DNA from 2 places in the Streptomyces sp. Q2 genome. Region 1 is predicted to be linked to the other one. Evidence: riboswitches for the same ligand, from Rfam matches in the RefSeq annotation. Region 1 holds a riboswitch; the other holds the start of a gene.
The links. Region 1 has a riboswitch for glycine ahead of gcvT (glycine cleavage system aminomethyltransferase GcvT). Riboswitches for the same ligand answer to the same signal wherever they lie in the genome.
Positions count from the first base shown of each region.

Region 1 (5,711 bases):
CGCGCACCGAGTCGACGGCCGGCGGGCTGGTGTCGTACACGTCGAGACCGATGGCCAGATACGGTGCCCCGAGCGCGGGCTGCACCCAGGCGCGGCGCAATGAGCGGACGGCCGGGGTGCGGTGGGCGTTCTGCGCCATCAGGGCGTAGAACTGCGGGATCTCGATGCCGGGTTCGGACAGCCGGAGCGGACCGGCGGGCTGGCGCTCCAGACCGGTGGCGATCCGGCGCAGGTCGAGCCAGGGGATGCCGACGCCGCCGCCGGGGGCGTGCGGGTTCAGCCACAGGCCGTAGTGGTCGGGGTAGAGGGTGCGGGCGACGTCGATGCCGTCGACGACCTCGTAGGAGCGGTTCCAGCCGCTGGCCGAGAGTTCCTGGGCCGAGGTCACGCACGGGGCGTAGCCGTAGCCGTCGACCTCCATGTTCCCGTACTGGGCGTCGGGCGAGCCTGCCTGGCCGTGCCACAGGAGCATCCAGACCTGGCCGGAGGAGGGGGTGGCCAGCGCGCGCAGGAGTGCCTCGTAGGCGTCGTAGCGCCCGGGCGTCACCTGGCGCAGCATGTGCTCGACCTGACCGGCCGCGATGCCGCTGGCGCTCACCTGTACCGCCCCTTCGTGAAGTTGCCTCGATATGTAACCAGCTTATGCGCTGCGCTGGCTGAGCCCTGGAGAGCTCGGGGCTGCTCGTCTGTGGGCGGGTGCGGCACGATTGTGGCTTGTCGAGCAGTTCCCCGCGCCCCTGACTACCTCAGTAGCCGTACTGGTAGAAGGGCCGGACCTGCTCGCGCATCCAGTGGCCCACCGGGTCGTCCGCCACGTCCAGGAGGACCAGGTTGACCGGCCAGGGGGCCGGGGCGCGGCCCAGGGCCCTCGCCAGGGCGTCCATGGGGATCGTGCGGAGGTCGGCGGCCTCCGCGTGGGAGAGCTCCACGCCGACGAACATCACCGGGTCCGCCGTCTCGATCGCCGCGAGGCAGCGGCGGGCCGTGAGGACGACGCCCGTCGCCGCGAACTCGGCCGAGGCGGCGGCGAGGAAGTCGACGGGGTCGTCCTTCCAGTCGGGCTCGTAGACCTTGACGCGGCCGCCGCTCGCCGGACCGTCCAGCGGGGTGCGGCCGGAGCGGCACAGGTCGGCCACGGCGGCCGGGGGCAGCGGGACGCCGACCGTGCCGTCCGGGTTCACGGCGATGCCGACCTGCGGGGGCAGGCCGCGGGCGAACTCCACCGCGGGCGCGATGGTGTACGACAGGTGCGAGCCGACGACCTGACGGAACTGCTCCTCGGAGCTGAAGACCGGCACATAGGCCTGGCCGTCGATCTCCAGGGTGGGAAGGTCGAGCGGGCCGCTGTGCGGGCCGCCGCCGCTGGGCAGCGGCACCCACACGAAGCTGCGGCCGAGCACCTCGATGATCCGCCCGCCGGCCCCGGGGACGCCGAGGGAGGCGGAGAGCACCTCCTCCAGCTCGTTGCCGGGCCATCCGCCGTGCGAATGGGGGTGCGCCTGTGCCGGGAACTCCGAGAAGCCCGCTGCGAGATCCGCCGGGAAGTCCATCTGCCGCCTACCGCCTGCCGAGTACCACTGCTGTGGCTGAAAGGCTAGCGGGTGCGGACGCTCGCGGGTCAGCCCGTGAAGCCGATCCGGCGCAGGACGTTCGCCGCGTCCCGGTCGATCAGGACCGCCGAGTCGCAGCCCTGGGGCAGGTCGCCCTTCTCCACGGAGCTGATCAGGCGGGAGGCCGCGCCGCGGTGGCGCAGGAACGCGTACCTCGAGACTCCCCGGCCGCGTTCGCGCTGGCCGGCCAGGGCCGTGCCGGGAGTGACGTCGAGCAGCAGCAGGTGCAGGATGCCGCCCCTGCGGCGGGCCTCGCGGGCCAGCCAGCCGCGTACCCAGGCCTGCGTGCCGCAGTCGTGCACGACGACGCCCTCGCCGGAGCGCAGGGCGCGGCGCAGTCCGGCGTAGTGGGCGAGGCGGACGAGCGGGCGGTAGACCGCGTACGGCAGGAAGCGGGACAGCCGGCCGTCCCAGCGGTCGCGGGTGTCCTGGGAGTCGATCCGCAGGCCCTTGACCGTGCGTCGCATCAGCGTGGACTTGCCGCTGCCGGGCAGGCCGGTGATCACGACGAGGTCGCGGGGTCCGAAGAGCAGTGCGTGCGGGCTGTGGCCCTCGCGTTCGCGCAGGTCGCGGAGGACGGGTCCCGGGCGCGTCCCGCACGCCTGGCGGGCCTTGGCCGCGGGCTGCTCGGGCAGCGCGACGGCCGAGGTCGTGGCGTACGCCGTGGTCCTGTTCACCGTGATCGTCCTCCCCTGGGGCGGGTCACGAGTTCCCCTCCCCGTCGAGTGTAAAGAGAAGGTAATACGGGGTGTCTCCTGTTTTCATGCGCTTACTGCCACAGGCCGGTTACAGATGCGGCCTGCCGCGCACCGAAGATGCGTGCGATGATGTGCGCGCCAACTGCATACCGGCCGTTTGAATCCGCGCGGGAGAGTCCCCAGCCGTACGTCGCTGGGGCGCCGAAGGAGCAAGTCCCTCCCTTGAATCTCTCAGGTCCCCGTTACCGCGCGGGCGAGGCACATCTGAAAAGCGGGCCGCTGCCACAGTGGCTCCACCCAAGGTGCAAGTCGTGACCACCCCTGCGCGGGGTCATGACGAACCTCTCAGGTTCCGATGACAGATGGGGAGGAACGACCTCGCCGTCATGCCTTGGGAGACGACCGTCCGATGAGCAGCACCGCACCCCGTCACACCGCGCTCGATGCCCTGCATCGCGCGCTCGGCGCGACGATGACCGACTTCGCCGGCTGGGACATGCCCCTGCGCTACGGCTCCGAGCGCGACGAGCACACCGCCGTGCGCACCCGGGCCGGTCTCTTCGACCTCTCGCACATGGGCGAGATCACGGTCACCGGCCCGCAGGCCGCCCGGTTCCTGAACTACGCGCTCGTGGGCAACATCGCGTCCGTCGGCGCCGGCCGGGCCCGCTACACCATGATCTGCCGCGAGGACGGCGGCATCCTCGACGACCTGATCGTCTACCGGCTCGAAGAGACCGAGTACATGGTCGTCGCCAACGCCTCCAACGCCCAGGTGGTGCTGGACGCGCTGACCGAGCGGGCCGCCGGTTTCGACGCCGAGGTGCGCGACGACCGGGACGCCTACGCCCTGATCGCCGTGCAGGGACCCGAGTCGCCGGGGATCCTGAAGTCCCTCACCGACGCCGACCTGGACGGCCTGAAGTACTACGCCGGCCTGCCCGGCACCGTCGCCGGCGTCCCGGCGCTCATCGCCCGCACCGGCTACACCGGCGAGGACGGCTTCGAGCTGTTCGTGAAGCCGGAGCACGCGGTCGAGCTGTGGCAGGCCCTGACCAAGGCGGGCGAGGGCATCGGCCTGGTCCCCTGCGGCCTGTCCTGCCGGGACACGCTGCGTCTGGAGGCGGGCATGCCGCTGTACGGGCATGAGCTGTCGACGTCGTCGACGCCCTTCGACGCCGGGCTCGGACGCGTCGTGAAGTTCGAGAAGGAGGGCGACTTCGTGGGGCGCGAGGCGCTCACCGCGGCCGCTTCCCGCGCCGAGAGCAACCCCCCGCGCGTCCTCGTCGGCCTGGTCGCCGAGGGGCGTCGCGTCCCACGTGCCGGGTACGCGGTCGTCGCCGGCGGCGAGGTGATCGGCGAGGTCACCTCCGGCGCGCCCTCCCCCACGCTGGGCAAGCCGATCGCGATGGCGTACGTCGACGCCGCGCACGCGGCGCCGGGCACGCCGGGTGTCGGTGTGGACATCCGGGGCAGCCACGAGCCGTACGAGGTCGTGGCGCTGCCGTTCTACAAGCGCCGCAAGTAGAGACTCAAGCGCCAGAAGTAGACACTTGAGCGGTCCGTGCGCGTGACCCTGCGCACATTTCCGCTGCTCACGTGCGTTTCCAGCAGTCCCTCATTCACCAGCACTCCCCCGCGTACAGGAGAATTCAGGCCATGAGCAACCCCCAAGAGCTGCGCTACAGCAAGGAGCACGAGTGGCTGTCGGCCGCCGCGGACGGCGTCTCGACGGTCGGCATCACGGAGCACGCGGCCAACGCGCTCGGTGACGTCGTCTTCGTCCAGCTCCCGGAGGTCGGCGCCGCGGTGACCGCGGGCGAGACCTGCGGCGAGCTGGAGTCGACCAAGTCGGTCTCCGACCTGTACTCCCCGGTCAACGGCGAGGTCACCGAGGTCAACGAGGACGTCGTCAACGACCCGTCGCTGGTGAACTCCGCTCCCTTCGAGGGCGGGTGGCTGTTCAAGGTGCGCGTCGCCGAGGAGCCGGGCGACCTGCTCTCCGCCGACGAGTACACCGCCTTTTCCGCCGGCTGAGGAGTCGTACACCTGATGTCCGTTCTGAACACGCCCCTGCACGAGCTCGACCCGGAGATCGCCGCCGCGATCGACGCCGAGGTCGGCCGCCAGCAGTCCACCCTCGAGATGATCGCCTCCGAGAACTTCGCGCCCCTCGCGGTCATGGAGGCGCAGGGCTCGGTCCTCACCAACAAGTACGCCGAGGGCTACCCCGGCCGCCGTTACTACGGTGGTTGCGAGCACGTCGACGTCGCCGAGCAGATCGCGATCGACCGGGTCAAGGAGCTGTTCGGCGCCGAGTACGCCAACGTGCAGCCGCACTCCGGTGCCTCCGCCAACCAGGCCGCCCTGTTCGCGCTGGCCAAGCCCGGCGACACCATCCTCGGCCTCGACCTGGCACACGGCGGCCACCTGACCCACGGGATGCGGCTGAACTTCTCCGGCAAGCAGTTCGACGTGGTCGCCTACCACGTGGACGAGGCCGGTCTGGTCGACATGGCCGAGGTCGAGCGGCTGGCCAAGGAGCACCGGCCGAAGGTGATCATCGCGGGCTGGTCGGCGTACCCGCGGCAGCTGGACTTCGCCGAGTTCCGCCGGATCGCGGACGAGGTCGAGGCCTTCCTGTGGGTCGACATGGCGCACTTCGCGGGTCTGGTCGCGGCGGGCCTGCACCCGAATCCGGTCGAGTACGCCGACGTCGTCACGTCCACGACGCACAAGACGCTCGGCGGGCCCCGCGGCGGCATCATCCTCGCCAGGAAGGACTTCGCGAAGAAGCTGAACTCCTCCGTCTTCCCGGGCTTCCAGGGCGGTCCCCTGGAGCACGTGATCGCGGCCAAGGCGGTCTCCTTCAAGGTCGCCGCCTCCGAGGACTTCAAGGAGCGTCAGCGCCGTACGGTCGAGGGCGCGCGGATCCTCGCCGAGCGCCTCACCGCGCCGGACGCCCGTGAGGCCGGCGTGAACGTCCTGTCCGGCGGCACCGACGTGCACCTGATCCTGGTCGACCTGCGCGAGTCCGAGCTGGACGGGCAGCAGGCCGAGGACCGCCTCCACGAGGTCGGCATCACGGTCAACCGCAACGCCGTCCCGAACGACCCGCGCCCGCCGATGGTCACCTCCGGCCTGCGGATCGGTACGCCCGCCCTCGCCACCCGCGGCTTCACGGCCGAGGACTTCACCGAGGTCGCGGACGTCATCGCCGAGGCGCTCAAGCCGTCCTACGACGTCGAAGCCCTCAAGACCCGGGTCAAGGCGCTTGCCGCCAAGCACCCGCTGTACCCCGGTCTGAACAAGTAGTTCCTTTTTGTGGCGCGCCCCGCACACTCGTCAGTGCGGGGCACCCACCCCCTGCACCACCCGTACTGAGGAGTTCCCGTGGCCATCT
Region 1 is NZ_JBXEJE010000030.1:88,474-94,184, forward strand. Features, by position in the region: gene ACWBNA_RS30995 (enhanced serine sensitivity protein SseB C-terminal domain-containing protein) at 1-598, opposite strand, end outside; gene ACWBNA_RS31000 (enhanced serine sensitivity protein SseB) at 747-1,550, opposite strand; gene ACWBNA_RS31005 (AAA family ATPase) at 1,619-2,293, opposite strand; glycine riboswitch at 2,467-2,566, shown strand; glycine riboswitch at 2,567-2,680, shown strand; gene gcvT (glycine cleavage system aminomethyltransferase GcvT) at 2,718-3,836, shown strand; gene gcvH (glycine cleavage system protein GcvH) at 3,968-4,345, shown strand; gene glyA (serine hydroxymethyltransferase) at 4,361-5,623, shown strand; gene ACWBNA_RS31025 (L-serine ammonia-lyase) at 5,702-5,711, shown strand, end outside.

Region 2 (5,711 bases), on a different contig from region 1:
GCGCCCAACTCCGCCGCCACCTCGCCGAGTTCGAGGCCGTCGCCGTCCTGGTCACCCACGACCCGCTGGACGCCATGGTGCTGGCCGACCGGCTGGTGGTCGTGGAGCACGGCCGGGTCGTCCAGGAGGGCACACCCGCCGACATCGCCCGTCACCCCCGCACGGACTACATCGCACAGCTGGTCGGCCTCAACCTCTACAGAGGCCAGGCCGAAGGCCACACGGTCCGTCTGGACGCCGGCCCCGCCATCACCACCACGGAGGACCTCTCCGGACCGGTCTTCGTCGCGTTCCCCCCGAGCGCCGTGACCCTCCACCGCGACCGCCCCACCGGCTCCAGCGCCCGCAACCTGTGGCGCTGCGAAGTGGCCGGCCTGGAGACCCACGGCGACCAGATCCGCGTGGACCTCACCGGCGGACTCCCCCTCGCCGCCGACCTCACGACGGTCGCGGCGGCGGAGCTCGACCTGCACCCGGGCGCACCGGCCTGGGCAACGGTCAAGGCGAGCCAGACTCACGCATACCCGGCATAAGCCCTGCCTCCGACTACCGTGGGGGCCCCACTCCCCACCCCCAACGAGGCCCTCTCCATGAGCCTGAGCATCCGCAACCAGCTCCCCGGCACCGTCACCGCCGTCACCCCCGGCGAGGTCATGGCCACGGTCAAGGTCCGCCTCACCGGCGGCCGGAACCTCACCGCGGCGATCACCCTGGAGGCCGCCGAGGAACTCGGCCTCGCCGCGGGTTCCGCCGTACACGCCCTGGTGAAGTCGACGGAGATCTCCCTGGCCACCGCCCCCGTCGAAGGCGTCTCCATCCGCAACCAGCTCGCGGGCACCGTCCGCGACCTCACGACCGGCGGCGCCATGGCCTCCGTCAAGGTCGCCCTCGACGGCGACGACCTGACGGCGGTGATCACCAGGGACGCCGTGACGGACCTGGCCCTCGCACCCGGCACGGCGGTCGTCGCCCTGATCAAGTCGACCGAGATCTCCCTCGCGACCCCGTAACGCACAGGGGCTCCGCCCGACGAACCGACGCACAGGGGCTCCGCCCGACGAACCGCCGGACGGAGCCCTCATCACCTAGTGGCCCTCACCACGTACTACGCGTCAGTCCTCCCGAGTACTACACGTCAGTCCTCGTACGCCTCCAGCGGCGGGCAGGAGCAGACCAGGTTCCTGTCGCCGAAGGCCTGGTCGATCCGACGCACCGGCGGCCAGTACTTGTCCGCCACCGACACACCGGCAGGGAAGACGGCCTCCTCGCGCGTGTAGGCGTGCTCCCACTCCCCGCCCAGCGCTCCGGCGGTGTGCGGCGCGTTCCGCAGCGGGTTGTCTTCCGCGGACCACTCGCCATTGCCAACCTTCTCGATCTCCGCACGAATGGCGATCATCGCCTCGCAGAACCGGTCGAGCTCGGTCAGGTCCTCGGACTCGGTCGGCTCGATCATCAGCGTGCCGGCCACCGGGAAGGACATCGTCGGCGCGTGGAAGCCGTAGTCGATGAGCCGCTTGGCGACGTCGTCGACGCTCACACCGGTCGCCTTGGTCAGCGGCCGCAGATCGATGATGCACTCGTGCGCGACCAGCCCGCCCGGGCCGGTGTAGAGCACCTGGTAGTGCGGCTCCAGACGCTTGGCGATGTAGTTGGCACTGAGCACCGCCACCTGCGTGGCCCGCTTGAGCCCCTCCCCGCCCATGAGACGGACGTACGCCCACGAGATCGGCAGGATCCCGGCGGACCCCCAGGGCGCGGCCGAGATCGGCCCGACGCCCGTCTCCGGTCCGGCCGCGGGCTGCAGCGGGTGGTTCGGCAGATACGGCGCCAGGTGCGCGCGCACGCCCACCGGGCCGACACCCGGCCCACCGCCGCCGTGTGGGATGCAGAAGGTCTTGTGCAGGTTCAGGTGCGAGACGTCACCGCCGAAGTGCCCCGGCTTGGCCAGGCCCACCAGCGCGTTCAGGTTGGCACCGTCGACGTACACCTGCCCGCCCGCCTCGTGCACCTGGGCGCAGATGTCGGCGACGTGCTCCTCGAAGACACCGTGTGTCGACGGGTAGGTGATCATCAGCACCGACAGCTCGTCCCGGTACTGCTCGATCTTCGCCCGCAGGTCCTCGACGTCGATCTCGCCGTCACCGGCGGTCTTCACGACGACGACCTTCATCCCCGCCATGACCGCGCTGGCGGCGTTGGTGCCGTGCGCCGACGAGGGGATCAGGCACACGGTCCGCTGATCGTCACCGTTCGCACGGTGATACCCGCGTACGGCGAGCAGCCCGGCCAGCTCGCCCTGCGAGCCGGCGTTGGGCTGCAGCGACACGTTGTCGTACCCGGTGACCTCGGCGAGCCGCTCCTCCAGCTCGCGGATGAGCGTGAGGTAGCCCTGCGCCTGCTCGGCGGGCGCGAACGGGTGCAGCTGCCCGAACTCGGGCCAGGTGACCGGCTCCATCTCGGCGGTCGCGTTGAGCTTCATGGTGCAGGAGCCCAGCGGGATCATGCCCCGGTCGAGGGCGTAGTCGCGGTCGGCCAGGCGGCGCAGGTAGCGCAGCATCGCGGTCTCGGAGCGGTACTGGTGGAACACGGGGTGCGCCAGGTACTCGTCGCTCCGCAGCAGCGCGTCCGGCAGAGTCTCCTCGGTGACCGCGTCGAGCGCCTCGATGTCGCCCTCGACCCCGAACGCGGCCCATACGGCGCCCAGCTGGGCCCGCAGAGTGGTCTCGTCGCAGGCCATGGACACGTGGTCACCGTCGACGAGCCGCAGATTGACGCCGTTGGCCCGCGCGGCCGCGACGGTCTCGGCGGCCCTCCCCGGCACCCGGACGGTCAGCGTGTCGAAGTAGGAGCCGTGCACGACCTCGACCCCGCCGGCCGTCAGGCCCGCGGCGAGGACCGCGGCGTACCTGTGGGTGCGCCGCGCGATGGTCCGCAGGCCGTCGGGGCCGTGGTAGACGGCGTACATACCGGCCATCACCGCGAGCAGCACCTGCGCGGTGCAGATGTTGCTGGTCGCCTTCTCCCGGCGAATGTGCTGCTCACGGGTCTGCAAAGCGAGCCGGTACGCCTTGTTCCCGTCGGCGTCCACTGACACCCCGACGAGCCGTCCGGGCAGGCTGCGCGCGAACTTCTCGCGCACCGCCATGTATCCGGCGTGCGGGCCGCCGAAGCCCATCGGCACACCGAAGCGCTGCGTCGTGCCGACCGCGATGTCCGCGCCGAGCTCCCCCGGGGACTTCAGCAGCGTCAGCGCCAGCAGATCGGCGGCGACGGTCACCAGCGCCCCGAGTTCGTGCGCCTGCTCGATCACGGGCTTGATGTCGCGTACGGCACCGGAGGCGCCCGGGTACTGGAGCAGCACGCCGTTGATCTCACGCCCGGCGATCTCGGCCGGAATACCGTCGCTGAGATCGGCGACCACGACCTCCACACCGGTCGGCTCGGCGCGGGTCTCGATCACCGCGATGGTCTGCGGCAGCGTGTCCGCGTCGACCAGGAAGAGGCCCTTCTTGTTCTTGCCCATGCGCCGCGACAGCGCCAGGGCCTCGGCGGCCGCGGTGCCCTCGTCGAGCAGCGAGGCGCCCGAGGTCGGCAGCCCGGTGAGGTCGGCGACCATGGTCTGGAAGTTGAGCAGGGCTTCGAGCCGCCCCTGGGAGATCTCGGGCTGGTAAGGGGTGTACGCCGTGTACCAGGCGGGGTTCTCCATGACGTTCCGCAGGATGACGGGCGGCGTGAAGGTCCCGTAGTACCCGAGCCCGATCATGGAGTCGAGAACCTGGTTCCGGTCGGCCAGCGAGCGCAGCTCGGCCAGCACCTCGGCCTCGGTGCGGGCCCCCGGCAGCTCCAGCGTGTCGGCGTTCTTGATCACGTCCGGGACCGCGGCGGCGGTGAGCTCGTCGAGCGAGCCGTACCCGACCTGCGCGAGCATCTTGGCCCGCGCCTCCTGGTCGGGCCCGATGTGGCGCTGCTCGAAGGGGATTCCCTGCTCGAGCTCGGAGAGCGGAATGCGATGGGCGGTCATTACGGAGGCCTCCTGGTCTGACACGACCTTCGAGGGTCACCGCGGCGCGGGTACCCGGACGGCCTCCCCCTCTGTCATCTCAACCTGAGAGCTTCACCGGACACCCGAGGGCACCCGACTTTCACCGTCGGTGAGAGCGGAAGCCGTCGACGCCGTCGGCACCCGCCCTGCTTTCCAGAGTGACCTCGTCCGTGCGGTACGTGGGCCTGAGAGATTCCGGGGAGGATTTGCTCCTTCGGCGCCTCCGATGATGTCTGGAGGACTCTCCCGCACGGGGTCAGCAGCCGTTTGTCAGCGTACCAGCGCGGTCCACGCTCCAACCTTCGAGTGGCCGCCTTCCAGATTCTGCTCTTTTGTAGTGCCTACGGATGAGTTGCGACCATGTGGAGGGCCCGTGCAGACCGACATCGATCCGCGCAACCTGATCGGCCGCAAGGCGTTCGACCGCAACGGCACCAAGCTCGGCACCATCGACGAGGTCTACCTCGACGACGCGACCGGTGAACCGGAGTGGGCCGCCATACGCACCGGCCTCTTCTCCCGGGACGCCTTCGTCCCCCTGGAACCGAGCGAACTGATCGAGGGCACCCTCCACGTCCCCTACGACCGCGCCCTGATCAAGGACGCCCCCGACTTCGGCGTGGGCCGCCACCTCTCCCCCGAACAAGAACTCCAGCTCTACCACCACTACGGCCTGGACCTGGGCGCCCCTCCCCCCATCCCGGACCACACCTTCGGCAAACTGGCAGGCACCGACGACCCCTGACCCTCACAGCCACCCCGCCGCCAACCTGCGGGCAATCGTGCCGCTCGGGGCGGCACCAGTGGGCCCAGGCGGCACAGGCGCCACCCCGTCAGCCTGCGGGCAGTCGTGCCGCTCGGGGCGGCACGGGTGGGCGCAGGCGGCACCCCGTCAGCGCCGGGCTGCGCCACCCACGCCCGGCCCACACCAACTCCGGTCACGCACGAACCCCGCGAACCGCGAACCTCCGTCCGCAGACGCCCCCGCATCCCCTCTCGGCCGACGCGGGTGCACCTCGCGCACCCATCCCGCCGGCCCACCTCCCACCTCCCACCTCCCACCAACTCATCCGGACACCCACTCATCCGCACAACCCCCACCGCGCTTCACCCCGCCCGCACCCGGCCCCCCTCCGCCGAAGACGCCCCGCCCTCAGCCGCCCCAGGTCGTCGCTCCACCAACGGCAACGGCTCCGCCGGCTCCAGGTCCGGATCGTCGACCCGGAAGGTCCGCACACGCCCCGGCTCCGAGTCCGGTGTCTCGAACCGCACGGTCACCCGCCCGAGCCCGCTCCCCTGCACCCACCCGTGCCCGTACTCGGCATGGGCGACATCGTGCCCCGAGACCCACCGCCGCTCGACCGGCGCGGCCGGCTCCACCGCGGGCACCTCGTCGGCGTCCTCCACCGACCCGGCGCTGTCCGCCAGCTCCCCCGCCGCCTGCGCGAACAGGTCCTCCTGTGTGTAGTCGGCCAGGCCGCTCACGCCCACTCCCAGCAGCCGCACACCCCCTGTCGTGTCCACCGAGTCCAACAGGCGCGCGGCCGCCTCCCGCACCACCGCCGGATCGTCCGTGGGCCCCCGCAAGGTCTCGGACCGGGTCAGCGTCGAGAAGTCGTATCTCCGCACCTTCAGCACGATGGTCCGCCCGGACAGTCCCGAGCCCCGC
Region 2 is NZ_JBXEJE010000034.1:93,350-99,060, forward strand. Features, by position in the region: gene ACWBNA_RS33420 (ABC transporter ATP-binding protein) at 1-533, shown strand, start outside; gene ACWBNA_RS33425 (TOBE domain-containing protein) at 591-1,010, shown strand; gene gcvP (aminomethyl-transferring glycine dehydrogenase) at 1,136-4,021, opposite strand; glycine riboswitch at 4,206-4,301, opposite strand; gene ACWBNA_RS33435 (PRC-barrel domain-containing protein) at 4,416-4,787, shown strand; gene ACWBNA_RS33440 (DNA polymerase IV) at 5,150-5,711, opposite strand, start outside.
Region 2: another riboswitch for glycine. It lies ahead of gcvP (aminomethyl-transferring glycine dehydrogenase); the one in region 1 lies ahead of gcvT (glycine cleavage system aminomethyltransferase GcvT).